One region of the Novosphingobium sp. AAP93 genome, then DNA from elsewhere that is predicted to be linked to it. Evidence: predicted binding sites of a transcription regulator. Region 1 holds the regulator's gene; the other holds the start of a gene.
What was found. Region 1 encodes LexA, which represses DNA repair genes until DNA is damaged. Its sites were predicted from a motif close to GTTCCNCNCTTGTTCT; they were not measured.

Region 1 (15,839 bases):
GCGCGGCGGGTGAAGATGCCGCGGTCACCGCGCAAGTACGAAGCCCAGGCGGTTTCGGAAACGTCCGCCGAGAGCACCTTGGCGATGTCGATGGCCGCGGAATTCAGGCTTTCGGTGATCAGCGCGGTGCGACGCGCAAAGTCGTTGTCGACTTGCTCCTCCGCTCGCTCGCGGGCGCGGGCGACACGGTTTTCGAGGTTGCCGGCAAGTTCGTCCACCTTCGCAAGTTGGTCGCGCATCTGGATCGCGGTCTCGCGGCTGGCGGCGGCAGCGCTGTCGATCGCTTCCTCGAGCCGGGCGACGAGTTCGGCGCCGCGGCCTTGTAACACGCGGACAATGGCGCCCGAAAGCTGGCCTTCGATATCGCGTGAGAGGGCGTCGCTGTCCTCGCGCGCGGCGGCGAGGAGGGCGCGCAGTTCGCCGAGCCTTGCTTCCTGTTCGGTGGCCTGGGCAGTAAGCGTCTTCTGCATGCGCGCGGTATCGGCCATGGCTGCCTTGAGGCCGCTACGCGTGCTTTCCACGTCCTGCGCCAGCGCGTGGCTCGATTCGCCTGCTTCACCGAGTGCGGCGTGCATCTGCCCGACCCGGTCTTCGAACGCGGCGAGGCCGGCTTCGGCGCTGCCCAGCGCGGCGGGCAGCACGGTTCCGGCATGGTTGCCGCCTGCCTGAATGAGCTCCAGCAGACGCACGGCCGAATCGGTCAGGGCGCCGATCTGCCCGTCCGTGCCGGTCAGCGCTTCCCGCATGTCCACGAGGTGCTGGGTGAGCGTGGTGAGGGCGCGGTCGATGGTCGCCGCGCTCGTGTCGCCCGCCTCGCCCGATGTCTTGAGCGTCGCGCTGAAGGCCGCAACCTTGGCGGCAATCGCATCGCACTGCTGGCCGAGAGCTCGGGCTTCCTCCAGCTGGCGCTGGCGCTGCGCTTCGACGGCGGTGTCGAGATCGGCAAGCTTGCGGGCCAGCGCCTCGGCGGCTTCGGCCCCGGCGGCAGCCATGGCAGCACGACGTTCGCGGATCGCGCTGTCCAGATCGGCAAGGCTCTGCGTCAGCGCGGCGCGCTGTTCGGCGGAAGCGACCTCGAGATTGGCACGGCGGGCGGCCAGCTGTTCGTCGAGCAGGCTCGCGTCCTCGGCAAGGCGGCGGGCAAGTTCGGCGGCATTGGCCTCGAACGCGGCGAGCCGGTCGCGCGAAGCGGAGATCAGTGCCTCGTGGTCGCTGCCGATCGTTTCCACCGCATGGCGCAGCGCGACCAGCTGGGTCTCCGAACGTTCGGCAAACTGGCGCAGTGCGGTGTCTTCCGCGCTGCTCAGCGATCGGCTGAACGCGCCGCTCTCCGCACGCATCGCGGCAAAGCGCGCGCCCAGGGCCGCAAGCGTATCCTCTTCGCTGCGAATGATCGCCTCGCGCTGGCTGGCGAGTTCCTCGTTCAGCGTCTCGGCGCGAGCGCGGATGGCGGCGAGGGCAGCGACTTCCTCGGCATCGAGCTTTTGGCGGTGGGCCTGCGCACCTTCCTCCAGCGCGGCAAGGCGAGCCTCGCTATGCGCGGTGATGCGTGCCGCACTCTCCTCGAAGGCGGCCAGCGCGGCGTCTACGCGTTCGCGCACAAGGTCGACCTGCCGCTCGCTGGCCTGACCGAACTCGTTCAGCCGCAGGAACCCGGCAACAAGGTCTTCCAGCTGGGCATGGGCGGTGCGCCCGGCGTTGGCGATGGTGTTCGTGACGTCCTTTGCGGAATTGGCGATCACCGGCAGCTGGCCGCGCAGTTTTTCCATGTTTTCAAGCGCATGGTCGGAAACTGTGGCGATCTGCTCGACCTGCGCGCCGTTGCCCGCGATCAGCGCCTGCAATTGCGCCGCGTTGCCGCTGATCCGCTCCACCGCGATGCGCCCCAGCGATTCGAGATCGCGGCCTTGCGCTGCCAGAAAATCGCGCGCGAGCGAGAGTTCGGTGTTCACCGCCGCGAGCCGCCGCTCAAGCTGCTGCGATTCGATGCGGAGCAGCTGTGCGGCATCGCCAAAGCGCCCGGCCTCGCGCCGACTGCCGCGCCGCACAAGGAGCAGCGCCACAAGCACCACCAGCACCGGGGTCGACCAGGCGGAAAGCAGTCCGGTCCACACGCCCAGCGGCTGCGCCTGTCGGAACATGGCGAGATTGCCTGTGATGAAAGCGCCGGTCCACGCTGCAATCAGCGCACCGCTTACGGCAAGACCGAGCCACTCGCGTTCGAGCTTGACCGCTTCGCCTTCGTCGTCGTCCCAAACTGCCATGCTGTCTTCCGGGGTCGGCGCGACCGGCCAGCCGCCGTCCGCCGTGTCTTCGCTCGCAGCCATCAACGCCGCGCCGCCATCAGCGTCTTCCACCAGCGCTTCGCCGGCAAGGCGCTTGCCCAGCCGCACGGCGGCCGCCTGCGTAGCATCGTCATCCGTGCCGCCTTCGATGGCGATGATCTTTCTTCCCCCGGCCATGTCTAAGGCTTTAACACACTTGTGACCGCCGCTTAAAGCGTGGGTTAACTGAATGACGATAATCCTGTGGCCATGGCTTACCTTGGCGATGCGATCGATGCCCATCTGGCTGCGGCAACCGGCGACGATGCGGAGCTGTTCCGCGAGCTGCGGGCCGCGTTTGTCGAAGCTGCGCGCCGGCAGCTTGATCTGCTGGGCCGCGCGCGCTGCGACGGGAACTGGGAAATGGCAGCGCTGCGCTTGAAAAGCCTCGCCGCGACATTTCATGCCGAGGAACTGATCGCGCTCGCCGACGAAGCGCTGCAGGGCGCACCAGGAGAGCCTGCTGTGCTGCGAAACATCGCGGCGGCGCTTGATTCCATAGAACCAACCGACTGATTCGCCGCCGCACTTGGGCCACACCCTTGGCATCGCGGTCTTGCCGCCCTAGCATAGGGGAAAGGGAGGTCGCCGCCTTGCGGGTCGCATTGCTGTCGTTGATGGACGCCTTTCAGGGCGAGCCACAGGCCCTTCGCGGCCTGCTGCCGATTGGTGGCCGCTCGATCCTGCGCCATCAACTCGGCCTTGCCATGGCGCTTGGCTGCGCGCGGGTGGTGGTCCTGGCGGAAACGCTGACCAATGATCTCGTGATGCTCCAACATGCGGCAGAGGCAGGCGGGGCGCGGTTTCACGTGATCGCGTCTGCGCGGGCGCTTGCACCGCTGGTCGCTGCCGAGGATGAACTGCTGGTACTGGGCGAAGGCCTGCTTGCCATGCCGGAAGACGCGCTCCGGTTGCTCGGTGATGGACCGGTGGTGCTCACGCTTCCTGTCGAGACCGGCCTGCCGCTCGGTTTCGAGCGCATCGATATCAATAGTGCCGGCGCGGGCGCGATGCTGCTGCCCGGCAAATTGATCGCAGCGCTGGGCGATCTGCCCGGGGACTGGAACCCGGGCTCGGCTCTGCTGCGGATCGCTTCGCAAGCGCGGATTGTTCAGCGCGAATTGCCCGCAATGCTGCTCGATCAGGGCCGCTGGCGCCTGATCCGCGACGAGGGCGAGGCGCATCGGGCAGAGCCGGGCTGGGTGCGGCTGCACACGGCAAGTGCACAAGTCCGTTCGCCGGGATCGTGGCTGGCCGCCGGAGTGGTGCGCTCGCTTGGACCGGCGCTGCTCCATGCGGGGACGCGGCCCTATGTCATCGCGCTTGGCGCGGTCATCACCGCGCTGCTGGGCACCGGCGCGGGGTGGTTCGGCTGGTGCGGCCCGGGCTTTGCTATGCTGGCGCTGGCGTGGATGGTGCAGCAGGTGGCCGGGTTGCTCGCGCGGGTCGAGCGGGATTCGCTGATCGGATCGTCCAGCGGCGCGCCGCTCGACCAGCTCGCCGACTGGGTGCTCGACGGGTTGTTGATCACACTCTGTGCGTGGCGGACCGAGATTCCTGCGGTTGTCGGGGTTCCCTGGGGCATCGCCTGGTTTCCACCGGTCGTGCTGATCCTCCTGCTGCGCCTGCTCCAGCGCCTGCAGCCCGATGAAGCCTGGATCTGGTGGCTCAACGATCGCTTCGTCGTCGGGGCAATGCTGGCGCTGGCGAGCATTCTGTTGCCATTCGATTTCGTGCTGCGGCTGCTGGTGGTGACGCTGATGGTCGCCGGACTGCTCCTTGCGGGGCGCGGCGAGGGGCCGGGCAGCACCCTGCCGAGCGGAGGGCGGCCCGCATGACGGCCAACCGCCTAACCCCGAATTAACCAGCCCGGGCCTAAGTTGGTGAGGATGGCCTTCCCCGCATCTTCCGGCGCTCCGGCAAGCGCGATGTCTTCGCCGCTGGCGGACGACGTGGCTGCCGCGCGCGGTGCGGTGGCCCATGTCGTGCCGATCCTGCGCCATCTTCTGCGCAGCGACAACAACTCCCTCTTCAGCGACGAGATCGTCGCGCGCGTGCGCGGCATGTTCGTCGATGTCGCGCGGCAGCTGGTGATCGCGCTGGCCGAGGCGGCTGGCCATGCCGAACCGGAGGGATGGGCGCACGAGGCGGCGGAGGAACTCGCCCATGTCCTGGCGGAAAATCCGGCCTTCCTCGAGCATTTCCACACGCTCGCGCTCGAATGGCAATGGACTGTCAGACTGGAGCGCAGTCGCGGGGTCGATCCGGTGCTCCCGCCGCTCCTGCAGTCGCGCATGGCCGATCCCGATGCGCAGGCGTCTGCCGGCGCGATGAACTTGCTCGCCGCTCAAGCGCGCTTCTGCCAGAGCCAGCGGCGCATGCAGCTGCCGCTGGGTGAATTGCCGGGCGATCTCGTGCACATTGCGCTCGTGACCTTGCGCGCTCATGTCGGCCTCGATGGCTCCGCCGAAGCTTATGCGCTCATTGCCGAACGCGGCGTCCGCGCGCGGATCGACGAGACACGTTCGCGCCTCGCGCAGATGGGCCGCGTGCTCGATGCCATGGGGGAAAAGGCAGCCGCCGCGCTTGAGGTGGACAAGGCTGGAGTCGCGCTGTTTCTCACCGCGCTCGCGCGCGGCTCCGGGCTCAGCCGCGAGGCGGCGATAATGGCGACGGTCGAAGGCCAGCTGCCGCGCTTTGTGCTCGCGCTGCGGGCTTGCGGACTGGTACCTGCCGCGGTCACACAAGCGGCGCTGGCGTTCCATCCCGAAGCCAACTTGCCGCAGGGCTTTGCGGACATCACGCCCGCCAAGGCCGCCGCGCTGCTCGCGCAGGCCGGCGCATGAGCGCGCTGCGCGAACGGGGCGCGGCGCCGAGTACGCCCGGCGGCGGCCTGATCCGTGCCCGCACCGACGGCGGAGACCGGCTCATCGCGGCTGACGAACCGCTCGCTGGTCTGCAACTGCGCTGCGGCAGCGCGATCCCCGGCCTGATCGCGGTCCCGGCCCTGCTGGCGCTGGTCCGCCGCGTCCGCCGGACCGGCCAGGCTGCCTCGCGCATGATCCTCTCGGTTGATGAAGGGCACTTCGTCACCGCGCTCGCTTCGGTCACGCCGCATGGCGAGGGCACAGCAATCGAGCTCACGCATTGGCAGCGCGGAGAGGAAACCGCGACCGACTTGCCCGTGCCCGAAGCGCTGCTGCATCATGTCGCTGAAGCTGAGATCCTGCTGGACGAGGAGCAACGCGTGATCGTCGCCGATGTCCGCGCGGCCGATCTCTCCGGACTGGCCGCAGCGCTCGAGGCTGGTCGGGGGCGCTTCTGGACCGATTTCGTGACCATCGACCGGGTGAGCGATCTGATGACGGCGCGGCAGGGTCCGCTCCATTGGCGCTTGCTCGATGATGCGCCGTTCACGGTCGAGGGCTCGAAGCGTGGCTGGCGCGCTCGGATCATCCCGCGCGGGCAGGGCGGTTTCTCGCTGCTTGCGATCCCCGATGTGATCGAGACTTTGCCCTCCAGCTCCGCAGCCAGCGACGAAAAGGCGGATGCGGCGAACGCGCAGCCCGGATGGAACCGCCTGCTGGGCCGAGATCTCGCCCCCACCCTGCGCCAGCCGATCACGCGGATCATCGCCAATGCCGAGACGATCCGCACGCGCCTCGCCGGACCGCTGGCAGAGGAATATGCCAGCTATGCGCGCGATATCGCCGATGCTGGACGCCACCTGATGAGCCTGATCGAGGACCTTGCCGATCTCGAAGCGGTCGAGGCTCCCGGTTTCTCTCCGGCGCCCGACCACATCGATCTGGCCGATTGCGCCCGCCGCGCTGCCGGCATCCTTTCGGTCCGCGCGCAGGAGCGCGGGATCACGCTGGTAACGCCGGATGCCGCTGCGTGCGTACCCGCAATCGGCGAATTCCGCCGCGTATTGCAAGTGCTGCTCAATCTCGTCACCAATGCGATCCGCTACAGCCCGGAGGGTACGCGCGTAACGCTCGAGACCGGCGAGGACGCGCGCTGTGCATGGATCGCAGTGCAGGACGAGGGCCAGGGCCTCGATGCCGAGCAAGCGGTTCGCGTGTTCGAGAAGTTCGAGCGGCTGGGCCGCAGCGGTGATGGCGGGACAGGCCTTGGCCTCTATATCTCGCGCCACCTCGCGCGGGCGATGGGCGGGGATCTCGTCGTCACCAGCGCTGCGGGCGAAGGCGCGCGCTTTGAACTGACCCTGCCGCCCGACCGGGCGGCCTGACGCTCAGCCTCGGCGCTGCGCCAGAAACAGCAGCCCGGCGCCGACCAGAGCCAGCACGCCGCCCCACAGAATCCAGATCTTCTGCTCCAGCATGAAGCTGGATGCCGGCCACATGATCAGGCCGGCGCCCTGGCCCATCCACAACAGGCCCATGAGGAGAGCGAGCACGCCCAGGATACGCAGGATCAGGGTCATGTCACTCTCCTCAGGTTGTCTGCTCGCGCCTCAGCGCTTGTCTACGGGCACGTAGTCGCGCTGCGCCGGGCCGGTGTAGAGCTGGCGCGGACGGCCGATCTTCTGGCCGGGATCGCTGATCATTTCGTTCCACTGCGCAACCCAGCCGACCGTGCGGGCGAGCGCGAAGAGCGCGGTGAACATCGCGGTCGGGAAGCCGATCGCCGAAAGGATGATGCCCGAATAGAAGTCCACGTTCGGGAACAGCTTCTTCTCGATGAAGTAGGGATCGTTCAGCGCGATCTCTTCCAGCTGCAGCGCCGTCTCGAACAGCGGGTCGGTGACCTTCAAGGAGGCAAACACCTCGCGCACCGTCTGCTGCATCACCGTCGCGCGCGGGTCGTAGTTCTTGTAGACGCGGTGACCGAAGCCCATCAGGCGGAACGGATCGTTCTTGTCCTTGGCGCGCGCGATGTAGTGCGGGATGCGGTCGGGCGTGCCGATTTCCTTGAGCATGTTGAGCGCGGCTTCATTCGCGCCGCCATGCGCCGGGCCCCACAGACAGGCGATGCCCGCCGCGATGCAGGCGAACGGGTTGGCGCCCGACGAACCCGCCAGACGCACCGTCGAAGTCGAGGCGTTCTGCTCGTGGTCGGCGTGGAGGATGAAAATGCGATCGAGCGCGCGCTCGACGATCGGGTTCACCTCGTATTCCTCCGCCGGGACCGCGAAGGTCATGCGCAGGAAGTTGCCGGTGTAGGAGAGGTCGTTGCGCGGATAGACGAAGGGCTGGCCGACCGAATACTTGTAGGCCATCGCCGCGATCGTCGGCATCTTGGCGATCAGGCGGTGCGCCGAAATCTTGCGCTGTTCCGGATCCGAGATGTCGGTCGAGTCATGATAGAACGCCGAGAGCGCGCCGACGACACCGCACATGATCGCCATCGGATGCGCGTCACGGCGGAAGCCGCGGTAGAACACCGAGAGCTGCTCGTGGACCATCGTATGGCGGGTGATCGTGCGGGTGAACTGTGCCAGCTCGTCCGCCGAAGGCAGTTCGCCGTTGAGCAGCAGGTAGCTCACTTCCATGAAGCTGGAGTGTTCGGCCAGCTGGCCGATCGGATAGCCGCGGTGCAGCAGCACGCCTTCATCACCATCGATGTAGGTCAGCGCGCTGTCGCAGCTTGCCGTGCTGGTAAAGCCCGGATCATAGGTGAACTTGCCGGTTTCGGCATAGAGTTTGCGGATATCGACCACGTCGGGGCCGATCGTGCCGCTCTTGATCGGCATCGTGACGGTCTTGTCGCCATCACTCAGGGTCGCCTGGTTGTCGCTCACGATCTACCCTCCTGTTCTGCTCATACTTCGGCGGCGCTGTGCCGGCCTGGTTGGGTTCGGGCCGGGGCCCGGAAAGTTACATCACGTGGTCTGCGCAGCCTGGTCTTTGACCCGGGCGAGCGACTCGTCTCGTCCCAGAAGTACCAGTACGTCGAAAATGCCCGGCGAGGTAGTCGTGCCGGTCAGCGCGGCGCGCAGCGGCTGCGCCAGCTTGCCCAGCCCGAGCCCGCGTTCTTCCGCCATCGCCTTGAGGGAAGCTTCCAGCGCAGCGGCTGTCCATTCCTCGGCGACAAGCCACTCAGCCATCGCGCCAAGCAGTGCACGCGCATCGTCCGTCAGCAGGCCCGCTGCCTTTTCGTCGAGCTCCAGTGGCCGCTGCGCAAACAGGAACCGCGCGCCGGCGGCCAGTTCCATGAGGTCCGCCGCGCGCACTTTCAGCACCGGCATAGCGGTGGTGAGCAGCGCAAGGCCAGCTTCGTCCAGCCCGCCCAGCCGCTGCGCGACAAGCCCCGCCAGCCGCGCGTCATCGGCTTCGCGGATATAGTGCCCGTTGAAATTCTGCAGTTTCTTGAGATCGAAGCGTGCAGCGCCCTTGCCGACATCGCCGATCTCGAACCACTCGACCGCCTGCTCGCGGCTGATGATCTCGGCATCACCGTGGCCCCAGCCGAGCCGGAGCAGGTAGTTGAACACCGCTTCGGGCAGCAGCCCTAGTTCGTCGCGATAGGCATCGACGCCAAGCGCACCGTGGCGCTTGGAAAGCTTCGCCCCGTCCGCGCCGTGGATCAGCGGGATATGGGCATAGGCCGGGTCTTCCCAGCCCGAGCCTTCGACCGCCTGCATCGCGCGGATCACCACCAGCTGGCGGAAGGCGTTGTTGATATGGTCATCGCCGCGGATCACGTGGGTCACCCCCATGTCGTGATCGTCGACCACAACCGCAAGCATGTAGGTAGGTGTGCCGTCCGAGCGCAGGATGACGTAGTCGTCGATCTCGACGTTCTGGACGGTGATCGGGCCTTGCACGAGGTCGTCGATCGTGGTCGCGCCGTCACGCGGCGCCTTGATGCGCACGACCCACGGCTGGCCTTCGGGCCATGTCGACGGATCGGCATCGCGCCATTCGCTTTCGATGCGGAACGGGCGGCGTTCGGCCTGCGCCGCGGCGCGGCGTGCGGCGAGTTCTTCCTGCGTCAAATAGCAGCGATAGGCGTGCCCGGCCTCCATCAGCTTGTGCGCGATTTCCGCATGCCGGTCAGACCGCGCGAACTGGAACACCGGTTCCTCGTCACCGCCGAGGCCCAGCCAGTTGAGCCCGTCGAAAATGGCCTCGATGGCCGGCTCGGTAGACCGCGCGCGGTCGGTATCCTCGATACGCAGCAGGTAGGTGCCGCCGTGGTGGCGGGCGAACAGCCAGTTGAACAGCGCGGTGCGCGCGCCGCCGATATGCAGGTATCCGGTGGGGGAAGGCGCGAAACGCGTCACCACACCCTTGCGAACAGCGGCAGTCCCCGCGCCCGATCCTGCAGAAACGGTGTCACTGGCGCTTGCCATTATGGGCGCAATCCTTCCTAATCCGGCCATGCCGCCGACTTTGGCCCAACCTCTTGGCGAACCCGCGACGCTGCGGACACGCCTCTGGGACAAACTCGCCGCCTTGTCCAGCATGCACCGCACCATGGAAGCGTTCCTGGCTGCCCGCCCTTTCGAGCGCGGCCCGTGGCTTGCGGTGGGCTTCGGCATTGGAATCGCTTGCTGGGCGGTGCTGCCGGGGCCGTGGCAATGGGCGGGCTTCCTCGCATTGTGCGGTGCGGCGGCGATGGGCAGCCTGCTCATCGACGCCGAGGGCGATATGGGACACTTGCGCGCCGCGCTGATCGGCATGGCGCTGATGCTCGCGGCAGGCTGCACCACGATCTGGGTGAAGTCCGAGCTGGTGGGCGAGCCGGGCATTGCGCGGCCTGAAGTCGCCATGATCCAGGGCCGGATTATCGACCGGCAAGTCGAAGGTGCGCGTGATCGGGTGAGGCTGCTCATCCGCGCGGAAATCGAGGGCCACGCCGAGCCGCTTCAGCTGCGGCTCAACCTGCCGGACGAGAACGACCAGCCCGGGCTTGTCGAAGGCGCCGAGGTCCGCCTGCGCGCCCGGCTCATGCCGCCGGCGCCGCCAATGCTGCCGGGCTCCTACGATTTTGCCCGCGCGGCATGGTTTCAGGGGCTCGCCGCCACGGGGAACGTGGTGGGTCCCGTGATGGTCGTCAGGCCGGCGAACGAGGGTTGGTCACTCCGGCAATGGCAGCAGGAACTGGCCGACCATGTCCGCGGGCAGCTCTCCGGCTCTCCCGGCACGATTGCCGCCGCCTTTGCCAGCGGCGACCGCGGCGCCATCGCACAGGGCGACGAGGATGCGATGCGCGATGCGGGCCTGACGCACTTGCTTTCGATCAGTGGCCTGCATGTCAGTGCTGTGATTGCGGGTGCCTATTTCCTGACGATTAGGGTGCTCGCTCTATTTCCGTTCATCGCACTGCGCGTGCGTCTGCCTTTGCTGGCCGCAGGGGTCGGAGCGGGGGTGGGGCTATTCTACACCCTGCTCACCGGCGCCGAAGTGCCGACCGTCCGCTCGGTCGCGGGCTCGCTGCTGGTGCTCGCGGCGCTGGCGCTGGGCCGCGATCCGCTCTCGCTGCGGCTGCTGGCGACGGCGGCGCTGATCGTCATGCTGCTCTGGCCCGAAGCCGTGCTGGGGCCGAGCTTCCAGATGAGCTTTGCCTCAGTCATTGCCATCGTCGCGTTCAGTACGTCCACGCCTGCGAAGGCGTTTCTTTCACACAGCCACGAAGGGCGCATGACGCGGTTCGGCCGTCATCTGGCGATGCTGCTCATGACCGGCGTTGTGATCGAGCTTTCGCTCATGCCGATCAGTCTGTTCCATTTCCACCGCGCTGGCATCTACGGCGCAGCGGCCAACGTGGTCGCCATCCCGCTGACCACAGTGCTGACGATGCCGCTGATCGCACTTGCGCTGGCGCTCGATCTGTTCGGCCTCGGCGCGCCGGCGTGGTGGGCGGTGGGCAAGTCGCTCGAACTGCTGCTTTGGCTCGCCCATCTGGTGGCGGGTCAGCCGGGCGCGGTGACGATGATGCCCGGGATGACGGGCGGTACCTTCGCACTATTCATGGCCGGGCTGTTGTGGTTGGCCATGTGGAGCGGGCGCGTGCGGCTGTGGGGCCTAGTGCCGATCGGATTGGGCATGGCCGCTCTGCTGCTGACGCGCACGCCCGACGTCCTCGTTTCAGGTGATGGCCACCACGTCGGGATCACTGGCGAGGGGCCGGATCTGCTGGTGCTGCGGGCGGTACGGGAAGAGAGCTATACGCGCGCCGCGTTGCTGGAAAATGCGGGGATGACAGGCGATGCCGTGGCGCTGGAGGACTGGAAGGGCGCCCATTGCAATCCCGATTTCTGCGCGATGTCGCTGGTGCGGGGCGGGCGAAGGTTCGATCTCCTGATGGCGCGGGGGAAGGACCTCGTGGCGATCCCGGTTCTCGCGGCCGCCTGCGCGCGGGCCGATATCGTCGTGGCAGATCGGCGGCTGCCCTCCGCTTGCAAGCCCCGGTTGCTCAAGGCGGACCGGGCCATGCTCGGCCAGACGGGCGGACTGGCAATCGATCTCGTCTCGGGCCGGGTCCGCACCGTGGCGGAAACCCAAGGCGAACATGGCTGGTTCCGCCGTCCACCACCGTGGCAGCCAAGGGCGAGGCGGCAGGGTCCGGCTCCAGCTGCTACCGGAGCGCCGAACCCCGCACCCAGTCAGTGATAGCGGCGCAGCAGGCCTGCGAGCTTGCCCTGAACCTGCACTTCATGCGGCTGGTAATACTGCGGATCATAGGCCGCATTGGCCGGATCGAGCCGCACCATGCCGCGCTCGCGCCGCAGATACTTGAGCGTCGCTTCCTCGCCGCGCACCAGCGCCACCACGATCTCGCCATCCCGCGCCGTGTCGGTGCGGCGCACGAGGGCATAATCGCCATCGAGAATGCCGGCCTCGACCATCGAGTCGCCCGAGACTTCGAGCGCGTAGTGCTCACCCGAACCGAGCAGCGCGGCGGGGACTGGTAGGGTGGAGGTGCCCTCAAGTGCTTCGATCGGCACACCCGCGGCGATGCGGCCGTGGAGCGGGATCTCGATCACATCGTTCGCAGGCTCGCGTGCCGGAGCAGGATTGCGCAGCGGGGCAAGCGCACTCGGCGCATTGGCAGCAGCGCGGCTGGCAGGCTTGGCGCCGCCGGCATCGCTGTCACGGATCAATTCCAGAGCGCGGGCGCGATTGGGCAAACGGCGGATGAAGCCGCGCTCTTCCAGCGCCGAGATCAGCCGGTGCACCCCCGACTTCGACTTGAGGTCGAGAGCTTCCTTCATTTCCTCGAACGAGGGGGAAATGCCGGAATCCTCAAGGCGGGTCTGAATGAAGGTCAGCAGTTCATGCTGCTTGCGCGTGAGCATCCGTGCGCACTCCTATGGTGAACGAATGCGGAACGAATAAGCAACGAATATTCACGCGTCAAGCAATTCCGTGCATTTACAGCAGGTATACTGGAACAAACGTACCAGCGGGCGTTTCGGCTTCGTTCGCTGGGCGGACTACAAGGGCGTTGGCGCGGGAAAGCGAGGACAGCGCGCCGCTGTCCTGCAAGCCGTCGAGCGAGACTTCGCCGCCATCCCAGACCGCGCGCAGGAATTCCATGCGGCTGCCTCCTGCCGGCATCGCTTCGCGCAGCCGGGCCGGAATGGGGCGCGGCATCGGGTTTCCGGCACCGAGCGCGGCGCGGATCAGGGGCAGGAGGAACAGGAATCCGGTGACGAAAGCAGCGGCGGGATTGCCGGGCAGGCCGAGGATCACCTGCGCACCCCGCCGCGCGACAAGGAGCGGCTTGCCCGGCTTGATCGCGACGCGCCAGAACGCAAGGTCCGCGCCGAGTTCGGCAAGCGCCGGGCGGACGAGATCGTGGTCCCCGACCGATGCACCGCCGCTGGTGACGATAACGTCCGCGTCGTCGGCGGCCTCGAACGCGGCTTTCAGCGCTTCGAGCCTGTCCGGGACCGGGCCGATGCGGGTGATGCGGACGGCGGGCTGGGTGGCGAGTGCCGCCAGCATCGCGCTGTTGCTGGCGGGAAGCTGGTGCGGGGCAAGGTCTGCGCCGGGCGCCGCCAGTTCATCCCCGCCATCGATCACCGCGAGTTCGAGCGGGCGGCGGACCGGGAGGTGGGCGTGGCCAGCCGTGATGGCGAGGGCGATCTGCGCGGCGCCGATCTTCGTCCCGGGTGCCATGAGGACATCGCCACTGCGGAAGTCCATGCCGGCGGGGCGGATGTGGCGCGCGCGCGGCTCGGGCGGCGTTCCGGTGAGGGTGAGCACCTCGCCCTCGCGGGCTGCATCCTCCTGGATCAGGACCATGTCGGCGCCGGCGGGGACAAGCGCGCCGGTGCTGATGCGCGCGGCCTCGCCCGGGCCGACCGTCCCGGCGAAGGGGCGCCCGGCAGCGCTTTCGCCGATCACGCGCCACGGACCGGGGAGGTCGGCGGCGCGCAGGGCGTAGCCGTCCATCGCGGAGACATCGGCGGCGGGCTGGGTGCGCAGTGCGGTCAGCGGCTCGGCGAGGTGGAAGCCGAGGCAATCGGCGGTCGCACGGTGCTCGATGGGGAGGACCGGCGCCAGCTCCATCAGGCGGCGCTGGGCTTCCTCAAGCGGGAGGGGCGGGTTCGGGCGCGCAGGAGTCTGTTCGGTCAAGGTGCGCGCCAATCGCCCGATTTGCCGCCGCGCTTTTCGATCAGGCGGATGCCCTCCAGCACCATGCCTTTGTCGATCGCCTTGGCCATGTCGTAAATGGTGAGCAGCGCGACCGAGACCGCGGTGAGCGCTTCCATCTCGACCCCGGTGCGCCCGGTGAGCGAGGCAGTTGCGCGGGCCTCGACACCGTCCTCAACGAACGCGAATTCGACGCTGACGGCATCGAGCGCGAGGGGGTGGCAGAGCGGGATCAGCTCGCCGGTGCGCTTCGCGGCCATGATCCCGGCAATGCGGGCGACGGCAAGGACATCGCCCTTGGGCGTCTTGCCATCGCGCAGCGCGGCGAGTGTGGCGGCGTTCATGCGGATGCGGCCGAGCGCCACGGCGACGCGCTGCGTCTCCGGTTTGCCGCCGACATCGACCATGCGCGCGCGGCCTTGCGAATCGAGGTGGGTGAGCTCGCTCATCGGGCAAAGGCGACACAAGTTGACACGGTTGACACAGTCCTGAGTGAAAACTCCGGGCCTGGCTTTCTGGCGGGATCAGGCAGGGAGGAGACGAAGGAAAAGCGCGGTTTCATGCGGCGTTGATGCCATACCTCGGCGGTGTAGGACAGATGGCAATGCTGATAGCCCTCAGCGCGGCCATCCTTTGGCAAGCGCGATCCCGGCGAGGTTCTGCGCCCGCTTGATGTGGCGGATGCGGACGCGGGTGAAGGCGGCGGCCTTGGCAAGATAGCTTGCGTGGAAGCTGGCGAAGGGACCGGGTTTCGCGGTGCCGCTCGCCTGCGCGACGATCAGTGCGGAATCGCCGAGCAGGACGATGTCTCGTGCGCCGAGCTCGCTGGCCACGTCGAGCGCGCCAAGCAGGGCCTGCCATTCGGCCTCGTCGTTGGTGCCGTGACCGATATCGCGGCGGTGCCAGACTTGCCCGCGCGTGGCGACGGCGCTTTCCATCGGGCCGGGATTGGGGCGGCAGCCGCCGTCGAAGAACAGCTTGAGCGGTGCTTCAGGCACCGAGCAGGGCGCGGGTGGCGGCAGCGACGTCATCGTGGCGCATCAGGCTTTCGCCGACGAGGAAGGCCCTGGCGCCGGACGCTGCAAGCGAGAGCACGTCGGCATGACCATTGATGCCGCTTTCCGCCACGAGGAACGCGCCTTCGGGCGCTAGCGGGGCGAGGCGGGCGGTGGTGCCGAGATCGGTAACGAAGCGCTTGAGGTCCCGGTTGTTGATGCCGATGAGGCGCGAGCGGAGGCTGGCGGCGCGCTCCATCTCGGCCTCGTTGTGGACTTCGACGAGGACGTCCATGCCGTGCTCGCGCGCGGCGGCCTCGATCTCGGCCATCTGGCCGTCATCCAAGGCCGCGACGATGATGAGGATGGCGTCGGCGCCGATGGCGCGCGCCTCCGCACACTGCCAGGGATCGACCATGAAGTCCTTGCGCAGCACCGGCAGAGTGCAGGCGGCGCGGGCGGCGACGAGGTAGTCTTCGTGGCCCTGGAAATAGGGTGCGTCGGTGAGGATCGAGAGGCAAGTGGCGCCGCCTTGTTCGTAGGCGTGGGCGTGGGCCGGGGGATCGAAGTGGGCGCGGATCAGGCCCTTGGAGGGGCTGGCCTTCTTGATCTCGGCGATGAGGGCAAACCCGGTTGCCGCGCGGGCGCGCAAGGCGGCTTCGAAGCCGCGCGGCGCGGACTGCTCACTGGCGCGCGCGGCGAGATCGGCAAGCGTGGACGCGGCCTTGCGGGCGGCGACTTCCTCGCGCTTGGTGTCGCAGATTGTGGTGAGCGTGTCGGTCATGTCTTCGCGCTGTAGGGGGGCATTGACGGAGAAGGAAGAGGGGTTTCTCGCAGAGGTGCAATGAAGGAAGGGAAGAGCGCAGAGAAGATCGAGGCGGCAAAGCCGCAGGAAGAGACAGTCAGATCCAGTGGTTGATCTGCCAAGCCAAACCTCTTTGCGATCTTCT
Region 2 (4,417 bases), on a different contig from region 1:
CTAGAGGTCATTCTCAATCGGCTGGAAGCGATTTCATGCTTCGCCATTCCTCGTGATGGCAGAGTAATTGGCACTGTAACAAGATTCCATGGCAAGCATGCAGCATCATCGCTTCCTTTCGCCGCAGGAGCCTCTGGGTCATACTCTCCGCTGAGCTGGGCCAATCCAATCGGCATGGAGGCGCTCGTCTGCCGTCATCGTCCCGTCAATGATCACTTGCTGATCGATCAATGCCACGACCTCGTCTTCCGTCTCGATGGCGAAGATCTCGCCATTTGAGGTGGTAAGGAGAAGGCCTCGCGCAGTCCTCGCAAGCAATCCGGACAAGCGCACTCTCTTGCCACTCAATGCGATATTCTCCTCATGGATGCCAACTGCGCATGACGTCGCGCACATAGCCGGGCGTTTCGCCGTTGATTGGTATTCCGCCAGCCCGTTCGACGGCGCCAGGGCCGGCGTTGTAGGCAGCGACGGCAAGGTGGACCAAGCCGAACCGATCAAGCATCTGGCGCAGATAGCGTGCTGCGCCAAGGATGTTCGTGCCGGGATCGTAGCGATTTGTGATGCCGAGTGCTCTTGCGGTACCGGGCATCAGTTGCCCCAATCCGGCAGCACCCGCTGTGCTGACCGCAAGGGGGTTGTATCGCGATTCAGTCCACACCAGCGCATCGAGTAGCCCGGTTGGCAAGGAATAGCGGGCTTCAGCGGCTAAAACCTGAGGCAGGTAGATCGTCCTGCGCCAACTCCTTTGGCCCCTGGCATCCATTCCCATAGTCTGTTTTGGCGATTTCTCGCTCCGCTGATCGAAGGCCGCAATCCGATGTGTTTTTTCGCTGACAGACCGTGGCCAGATGCCATGTTCGTAGAGCACAAAGCCATCCTGACGCAGAAAAGTCCCAGTTCCTTGCACCTGCGGGCCGTCAGGGCGAGCATTCGCCTGCATTGTCTGCGCCTCTGCAAAACCGCTGCTCAGCGCGAACAGCGAAAGGGCTGCGGACAGATACCAGCATTTTGCCATGACAAATTCTCGTTTTGCCGAATCAGAAAACAGAACATATAAAGAACATGTCGCGCTTCAAAGCGCTTCGTAAAGGGCGCAGAGTGGAGGCTGCGCGGGCGGTGGCATCCATGATGGAGATGCCCGATGTCGAATGCCCTTGTTGAAGATCGCCTCGAAACCCGTGCCCGCCAGATCGTTGCCGATCTTGAGGGTTCCTGGTCACGTTCGCGCGGCATGTGCCGCTGTCCAGCGCATGAAGATCGCACACCCTCGCTCAGCGTAACGCTCGGTTCACGGGCGATCCTGTTCCATTGCTTTGCCGGCTGTACCAACGCCGCAGTCATGGCGGCGCTCGCCCAGCGAGGGGTGAGGTCCTCGACCTTGTTCGATGGACGGACCGAGCCGGTCAGGACCGCTATCCCGGAAGCGATGCCGAGCGAACATATCCAGCGGCTTTGGCGGGAAGCGACGTGCCTCGTTGACAGCCCGGCTGAGCGCTATCTCGCGGGCCGCGCCATCCATGCGGGCTCACCGGATCTGCGGTATCACCCGCGCACGCCGTTAGGGCCGAAGGGCTCGGTGAGGTTCCACCCGTCGCTCCTCGGCGCGGTGCGCACCGATCTCGGCGTCATTGCGCTTCATCGCACGTTTCTTGAGTTTGAGACTTTCCGCGTTGCCCGCTTTGATGGGCCTAAGCGCGCGCTTGGTGCTCTTGGCCGCGGCGCGGTGCGACTTCACGGACCGCGCGGTGGCAAGCTCGGGCTCGCCGAGGGGATCGAGACAGCCCTTTCTGCAAAGGAGCTGTTTGGCATTCCCTGCTGGGCGACGCTCGGAACCGAGCGCTTCGGGCTGGTTGCGATCCCGGAGAGCGTGAGTGAACTGCACCTGTTCATCGATCACGATGCGGCTGGCGATCTGGCTGAACGCAGAGCGCGCGCGGCTTATGAGCGGGAAGGGCGCGTGATCGTGACGCATCGTCCCGAACAACCGGGAGCCGACTTCAACGACGTCCTCAGCGCCCGGCAGCAGATCGAGGCCTGATCCGAATAAGAGAGGGGAGGGGGCTTTGAGCTTCTTGAGACCCGCATGGCGCGGGTGTCGTCAGGAGGTTTCGATGTCCACTCTCCCTGTTCTTGCCTTGCCCCTTTCAGGCCAGCCTGCCGTCCTTCTGGCAGCACAGGCGCTCGCCGACCGACTCGATCGCGGCGACGCGATTTCGCGATCCGTCCTCAATGCCGAACTGGCCGCACATTTCGGCGGCAGCGACGCGGCGGGCCGCTGGTCGGTGCGCGACGCCCACGCAGCTCTCGAACTTGCGCAGGTCCTTTGGCTTCGGTCGAGGTCCGATCTCGATATCCGATCAACGCCGGGCAAGGCCGCTCGGCACTTCGATCAACTGGAAGTTCTGGTTCCCCGCCAGACCGTCCGCAGCGAAGAGCAGGTCGAACTCCAGCAATTCGCAACACCGCCGCGCCTTGCCTGGCTGGCGGCGAGGGCTTGTGTACCTGCAAGCGGCGAACTCCTTCTCGAACCGTCCGCCGGAACTGGCATGCTTGCCGTCTGGGCGGACAAGGCTGGCGCGCGGCTCGCGCTCAACGAGATCTCCGGGCTGCGCTGCGACTGCCTTACTCGTCTGTTCCCCGCAGCCAGCGTTTCCAGCCACGATGGTGAGCTCATCGACGAGCTTCTTGCAGGGGCAATCCGTCTGCAGGCCGTCCTGATGAACCCACCCTACTCCTGGAGCGCGGAACGTGGCCGCGATGGCCGGACCGCGGCGCGGCATCTGCGCTCGGCCTGGAACCGGCTTGCCCCTGGCGGACGGCTTGCCGCCATCCTTCCCGAGTGGTTCGATCTGCCAGGCTTCCTGGCCCGGTCGGCCAAGCCTGCAGCCATCCGCCTTGATCTCATCATCGAGCGCGGGTTCGTTACGCATGGTACCTCCATCACGACCAGGCTGCTGGTGATCGACAAGCTCGATGTGACGAGCGAGCCAGTCACCGGCCGTGCGTCGGATTTCCATGAGCTCTGTGCGCTCGTCGATGCAGTAGCCGCTCGCTCCTCGCCGCCAAGCCTCACAGCGACGCTGCCCCGGCCGCTCAAGGTTATCCCGCTCCTTCGGCCCTCGGCACGGCCGATGCCACTCGCGGCAAATCCAGGATCGCGCTCTGCGGCAACTGCGCCGGTTGCGTTCTCCGCGCTCGAAGTCCCGGCGGTGACGCCAGAGCAGGTCGGCCACTATCTGCCCTACCGCCCGAGCCGGATCGCGATTCCGGGTGCAGCTAATCATCCGACACCGCTTGTGGAATCGGTCGCTATGGGATCGATCAGCGCGCCGGTTCCCGCCGCCGTCCCAAAGCTGCCCGGGCACCTGATCGCCGAGGGTCTCCTGTCGGCTGCACAGATCGAGACCCTCATCTACGCAGTCAGTGCCCATGCGCGCGACCTGCAAGGGCACTTCATGCCCGAGGACAAGGGCTGCATTCTGGTGCCGAGCGCCGAGGGCAAGGCCTATCGCATGGGTTACTTCCTCGGTGACGGCACCGGTGCCGGCAAAGGCCGCCAGGTTGCGAGCGTCATTCTCGACCGCTGGGTGCAAGGCGAGCGCCGGCATATCTGGTTCTCCAAGAACGAGGCTCTGCTTGAGGACGCGCGCCGCGATTGGGCCGCGCTCGGTGGTCTCCCTATCGACATCCAGCCCCTGGCGACCTGGAAGCTGGGCTCCCCGGTCACGATGCAGGAAGGTATCCTTTTCGTGACCTATCCGACGCTCCGTTCGGGCCGCGCTGATGCGAGCCGGCTCGATCAGATCCTCGCCTGGGCAAGAGAGGATTTCGACGGCGTCATCGTCTTCGATGAAGCGCATGCCATGGCCAATGCCGCCGGCGGCGAAGGCTCGCGCGGCAAGGTGAAAGGGTCGGAGCAGGGCGTGGCCGGCGTGCGGCTCCAGAACCTGCTGCCGCGCGCCAGGGTACTCTATGCTTCCGCAACCGGAGCGTCAGACGTCAACAATCTCGCCTATGCCACCCGCCTCGGTCTCTGGGGTCCTGAGACGGCCTTTGCGACCCGCGAGGAGTTCGTCACCGACATTCGCGCTGGCGGTATCGCGGCGACGGAACTTGTCGCCCGTGACCTGAAGGCGCTGGGGCTCTACACCGCGCGAGCGTTGTCGTTCGCTGGCGTCGAGTACGAGATCCTCGAACACGCTCTCAGCGCCGACCAGATCGCGGTCTACGACGCCTATGCCGATGCCTGGGCGATCATCCACGCCAATCTGCGCGATGCCCTTGAGGCAACGCGGATTGTCGATGCCGATACCGGCGGCACGCTCAACAGCGGCGCCAAGTCTGCCGCGCTCTCGGTCTTCGAAGGCACCAAGCAGCGCTTCTTCGCGCAGCTGCTCCTCTCGATGAAGCTGCC

Region 2: IP83_RS03465 (toprim domain-containing protein) is a predicted target of LexA. The motif match lies at 1,050-1,065, and genes of this name have one in related genera.

Annotation. Positions count from the first base shown of each region.
Region 1 is NZ_LJHZ01000019.1:4,349-20,187, forward strand. Features, by position in the region: gene IP83_RS03890 (hypothetical protein) at 1-2,462, opposite strand, end outside; gene IP83_RS03895 (hypothetical protein) at 2,535-2,840, shown strand; gene IP83_RS03900 (hypothetical protein) at 2,942-4,162, shown strand; gene IP83_RS03905 (hypothetical protein) at 4,253-5,170, shown strand; gene IP83_RS03910 (HAMP domain-containing sensor histidine kinase) at 5,167-6,576, shown strand; gene IP83_RS03915 (hypothetical protein) at 6,580-6,771, opposite strand; gene IP83_RS03920 (citrate synthase) at 6,802-8,088, opposite strand; gene gltX (glutamate--tRNA ligase) at 8,170-9,642, opposite strand; gene IP83_RS03930 (ComEC/Rec2 family competence protein) at 9,671-11,905, shown strand; gene lexA (transcriptional repressor LexA) at 11,899-12,591, opposite strand; gene IP83_RS03940 (molybdopterin molybdotransferase MoeA) at 12,668-13,876, opposite strand; gene moaC (cyclic pyranopterin monophosphate synthase MoaC) at 13,873-14,343, opposite strand; gene IP83_RS03950 (reverse transcriptase-like protein) at 14,512-14,892, opposite strand; gene trpC (indole-3-glycerol phosphate synthase TrpC) at 14,885-15,673, opposite strand.
Region 2 is NZ_LJHZ01000018.1:235-4,651, reverse strand. Features, by position in the region: gene IP83_RS21095 (DUF5818 domain-containing protein) at 139-396, opposite strand; gene IP83_RS20805 (lytic transglycosylase domain-containing protein) at 362-1,018, opposite strand; gene IP83_RS03465 (toprim domain-containing protein) at 1,343-2,041, shown strand; gene IP83_RS03460 (strawberry notch-like NTP hydrolase domain-containing protein) at 2,115-4,417, shown strand, end outside.